DNA from 2 places in the Rhizobium sp. BR 250 genome. Region 1 is predicted to be linked to the other one. Evidence: riboswitches for the same ligand, from Rfam matches in the RefSeq annotation. Region 1 holds a riboswitch; the other holds the start of a gene.

Region 1 (2,390 bases):
CAGGTGATAACCTTCGCCGTCAAACCGTCTTTCGAGATGGTGACGCGTTCGACCTTTTCACCGGTTGCCGTGAAACCGAAATCTTCCCGTGCCGCGCCGTCGCTCATCTCGTCATTCTCCCTGGTGTCGCGAATTGCCGGGCGGACGTTGCGTCATTTTCCGGCAATTCGCAATCCCGCAATTCAAAGCATGTCTCCCAAAAGTGTCCTGCGGTTTTGGGACAAAGACATGCTTAAAACAAAGACGAAAGCGCGTCGTATGCGTTTGGCCAAACGCGACGCGCTTTACGCGGCCAGTTTGCCTATGGCTTGGAGATCATAGGGCGTCGTCTGGTATATCTCGTTGATCCAATTTCCGAAAAACAGATGGGCATGGCTGCGCCAGCGGTTGAGCGGAGCGAGTTCCGGGTCGTTATGCGGAAAATAATCATGCGGCAGCTTGATGGGCACGCCGGAATTCACGTCGCGGAAATATTCGTCGGAAAGAGAGGTCGAATCATATTCGACATGATTGAACATGTAGAGCCGGTTGCCTGTCTTCTCATGCACCAGACACACGCCCATTTCCTCTGATTCCATCAGGATTTCGAGTTCGGGGTTTTTCTCGATATCGGCGCGGCGCACTTCCGTCCAGCGCGAGACGGGAACCTGAAAGTCATCCGAAAAGCCGTTGAGGTAAATCGATGAGGGGCAGAGATTGCGGTGGCGATAAACGCCGAAAGCCTTCTCCTTCAGCTCGTATTTCGGCACGCCGTGGAAATGGTAGATGGCGGCCATAGCGCCCCAGCAGACATTCAGGGTGGAATGGACGTTGGTCTGCGTCCATTCGAAAATCTGCTGCATCTCGTTCCAGTAGGTCACATCTTCATAGTCCAGCAGCTCGATCGGTGCGCCGGTGATGATGAAGCCGTCGAACTTGCGGTGGCGTACTTCCTCCCACGTTTCATAGAAGGAGAGGAGATGCTCTTCCGGCGTGTTCTTGGCGCGGTGACCGCCGATGCGGATGAGCGACAATTCCACCTGCAGCGGGGAGGCGCCGACGAGGCGCGCCATCTGGATTTCCGTCTTGATCTTGTTCGGCATGAGGTTGAGAAGCCCGATCTGGAGCGGGCGGATATCCTGCCGGATGGCCGCCGTTTCGGTCATGACCCGCACACCCTCATGAACGAGGGTCTCAAAGGCGGGAAGCGTATCGGGGATCTTGATTGGCATGTCGAACTCTCTTTTCCGGATCACGTAAAGAACGTTGCGAAAACAAAAAAAACCGGCAGCGAAATCGCGGCCGGTCCCAGGAAATTGCCCTTTTCCTCGACCCTTTAGCGACTTCTTTAAAGTGGCTGCAAGCCGGTCGGCAAATCACCACTGAGGCGTTTCATAGTCCCGAAGCCGGCGAAAATCAATATAGGCTGATTTCATCGGGGTTTCGGCTTTCCATTTTCGGCCGAGGTGCGGTAAGGCAGGGCATGAACAAAGAGCGCTTCACCATTCTGCTTGGCGGCGATGTCGCGGTGACCGATCGTCTGAAACAGGCGGTCGGCAATAGCCGCGTGATTGCGGCCGATGGCGGCATGCGCCATGCCGCGCCGCTTGGTCTCACACCTGAACTGTGGGTCGGAGATTTCGATTCCGCCAGCCAAGAGCTGCTCGATGCCTGGCCGGATGTGACGCGGCAACCCTATCCGGCCGCAAAGGCAGTGACGGATGGTGAGATCGCGGTCTCCGAGGCACTTTCGCGCGGCGCGCGTTCGTTGCTGCTGGTGGGCGCGCTCGGCGGCGCGCGAAGCGACCATGCGCTTCAGCACCTTCTTTATGCCGTAGCGCTTGCGGAGCGCGGTTTCGAGGTGACGCTGACCTCCGGTGAGGAAGAGGCGAAGCCGCTGCTTGCCGGTTCGCTCACCATCGATTTGCCGGCCGGATCGTTATTTTCCGTCGCCGGCTTTACCGCCCTGGAGGGGCTCGATATCGGCAATGTGCGTTATCCGCTTGATGATTTCGCGCTTGCTTTCGGTTCCTCCCGCACTATTTCCAATGTCGCGAATGGCGGCCTTGTGCATTTCTCGCTGAAAAGCGGCAAAGCCATCGTGCTCGCCCGCCCCTATGATCTGACCGGAGCCTGACGCCTTGGCACCCCCAATTCTGAAACTCGATGATATCAAGCTGACCTTCGGCGTGACCCCGCTGCTCGACGGCGCCAATCTCCAGGTGGAGCCCGGTGACCGCATCTGCCTCGTCGGACGCAATGGCTCTGGCAAATCCACGCTGATGAAGATCGCTGCCGGCCTGGTTGAAGCGCAGTCGGGCGAGGTTTTCCGGCATCCGGCCGCCACCATTCGTTACCTGGAACAGGCGCCGGATTTTGCCGGTTACGACACCATTCAGGCCTATGCGGAA
Region 2 (2,390 bases), on a different contig from region 1:
GGCTTTTCCGGCCGCTTGGGCAAACCATGGCCCGACACGCGGTCAGGCCATGGCGATTTGCGGATTGAATTTTCAGCCGGAAACGGCCGCAAGACCCTTTGCCAGATCTTCCAGCAGATCGTCGGTATCCTCGATGCCGCAGGAAAGGCGGAGCGTGCCGCCGGAAATGCCGAGTTCGGCACGCGCCTCGTCGGAGAGGTTCTTGTGCGTCGTCGTGCCGGGATGGGTGATGAGGCTCTTGGCATCGCCGAGATTGTTGGAAATCTTCACGATCTCAAGCGCGTTCTGCAGCTTGAAGGCCGCTTCCTTGCCGCCCTTCAGTTCGAAGGCCACCAGGGTGGAGCCGCCGGACATCTGCCGGGCGATGATATCAGCCTGCGGGTGATCGGCGCGGCCGGGATAGATGACCTTGGCGACCTTGCCGTTATCGGCGAGGAAATCGGCGATCTTCGAGGCATTGGCCGTCTGCTGTTTCACGCGCAACGGCAGGGTCTCGATGCCCTTCAGAAGCGTCCAGGCGTTGAAGGGCGACATGGCCGGGCCCGTATGGCGGAAATAATCCTGCAGCTCTTCTTCGATCCACTTCTTGTCGGAAAGGATCACGCCGCCGAGGCAGCGGCCCTGGCCGTCAATGTGCTTGGTGGCCGAATAAACGACGATATGGGCGCCGAGTTCGAGCGGCTTCTGGAAGAGCGGCGTCGCGAAGACGTTGTCGACCACCACCTTGGCGCCGATCTGGTTGGCGAGCTTCGCCACACCGGCAATATCCACGACTTCGAGCGTCGGATTGGTCGGGCTTTCGAGGAAGAACAGCTTGGTGTTCGGCTGGATTGCCTTTTCCCAATTGCCGAGATCACGTCCGTCGATCAGCGTGCATTCGATGCCATATTTCGGCGCAAGTGTTTCAACCACCCAGCGGCAGGAGCCAAAAAGGGCGCGTGCAGCGACGATATGGTCGCCGGCGCGCAACTGGCACATGATGGCGGCGGTGACGGCGGCCATGCCCGACGCAAGTGCGCGGGCGTCTTCGGCGCCTTCCAGCAGGCACATGCGCTTTTCGAACATGTCATTGGTGGGGCTGGCGTAGCGGGCGTAGATGAAGCCGTCCGTTTCACCCTTGAAACGCGCTTCGGCGGCTTCGGAGTTCTCGTAAACGAAACCCTGGGTCAGATAGATCGCTTCCGACGTTTCACCATAGGGTGAGCGTAGCGTACCGCCGTGAACGAGCTGGGTTGCCGGGCGCCATTTATTGCTCATGTGATCACCTTCAAAACAAAAAAACCGGCCGCAAAAGCAGACCGGTTCCTAGCACCCGGTCTTTTTAGCCACTTGTTTAACGTGGCTGCAAGCCGACCGGCCAAATCACCACGGGATAAGCTTGCCATACTGCCGTTACCGGCTTGCGTCAATGCTTTCCTTTTGGTTTTGTCGCCGTAAAAAGGAATGATGACCATGACGAGAACCACGGGCATTTTGGCGGATGGCGCAATCCGGGCGCTGTTTGCGGGCGGCAAGCTGAAAAGCGAGGCCGATCTCGATGTCGACCAGGTGCAGCCCGCCAGCCTCGATCTCAGGCTTGGCTCGAAGGCCTATCGCGTCCGCGCAAGCTTCATGCCCGGCCCCGGAACCCGTGTCATCAACAAGCTCAATCGTCTCAGCCTGCACGAGGTCGATCTCAGCCAGGGCGCGGTGCTGGAAACCGGTTGTGTCTATATCGTTCCCCTGATGGAAAGCCTTGATCTGCCGGCGGACATGTCGGCCTCGGCCAATCCGAAAAGCTCGACCGGCCGTCTCGACATCTTCACCCGCGTGATGACCGACAATGCACAGGAATTCGACAAGATCCCGGCTGGTTATACGGGCCCGCTTTATCTGGAAATCAGCCCGCGCACTTTCCCCATCGTCGTGCGTCGCGGCTCCCGCCTGTCACAGATCCGCTTCCGCATCGGCCACGCACTTCTCAATGAAAGTGAACTGCTGAAGCTGCACGAGACAGAAACGCTGGTGGCGAGTGAAAACCCGAACGTGACGGGCGGCGGCATTGCGCTGTCGATCGACCTCAAGGGTTTCGGTGAGAACGGGCTGATCGGCTATCGCGGCAAACATCACACGGCGGTGGTGGATGTCGACAAGAAGGCCCAGCACGACGTCCTCGATTTCTGGGAGCCGCTCTTCGCCCGCGGCCGTGCGGAACTGATCCTCGATCCCGATGAGTTCTATATCCTCGTTTCACGCGAAGCCGTGCATGTGCCGCCGCTTTATGCCGCCGAAATGACCCCTTTCGATCCGCTGGTGGGCGAATTCCGCGTGCACTATGCCGGCTTCTTCGATCCCGGCTTCGGCCACGCGCAGGCCGGCGGCACAGGCAGCCGCGCCGTGCTTGAGGTCCG

Evidence for each region. Region 1 has a riboswitch for S-adenosylmethionine ahead of metA (homoserine O-acetyltransferase MetA). Riboswitches for the same ligand answer to the same signal wherever they lie in the genome.
Region 2: linked by a shared signal. The riboswitch ahead of QD336_RS05450 (O-succinylhomoserine sulfhydrylase) and the one ahead of metA (homoserine O-acetyltransferase MetA) in region 1 are both predicted to bind S-adenosylmethionine.

What each region holds. Positions count from the first base shown of each region.
Region 1 covers NZ_JARWKW010000005.1:184,858-187,247, reverse strand. Annotated here, with positions in the region: gene QD336_RS10250 (aldose epimerase family protein) at 1-107, opposite strand, end outside; gene metA (homoserine O-acetyltransferase MetA) at 285-1,211, opposite strand; SAM riboswitch at 1,296-1,372, opposite strand; gene QD336_RS10240 (thiamine diphosphokinase) at 1,463-2,116, shown strand; gene QD336_RS10235 (ABC-F family ATP-binding cassette domain-containing protein) at 2,121-2,390, shown strand, end outside.
Region 2 covers NZ_JARWKW010000003.1:42,115-44,504, reverse strand. Annotated here, with positions in the region: gene QD336_RS05450 (O-succinylhomoserine sulfhydrylase) at 73-1,257, opposite strand; SAM riboswitch at 1,301-1,379, opposite strand; gene QD336_RS05445 (2'-deoxycytidine 5'-triphosphate deaminase) at 1,453-2,390, shown strand, end outside.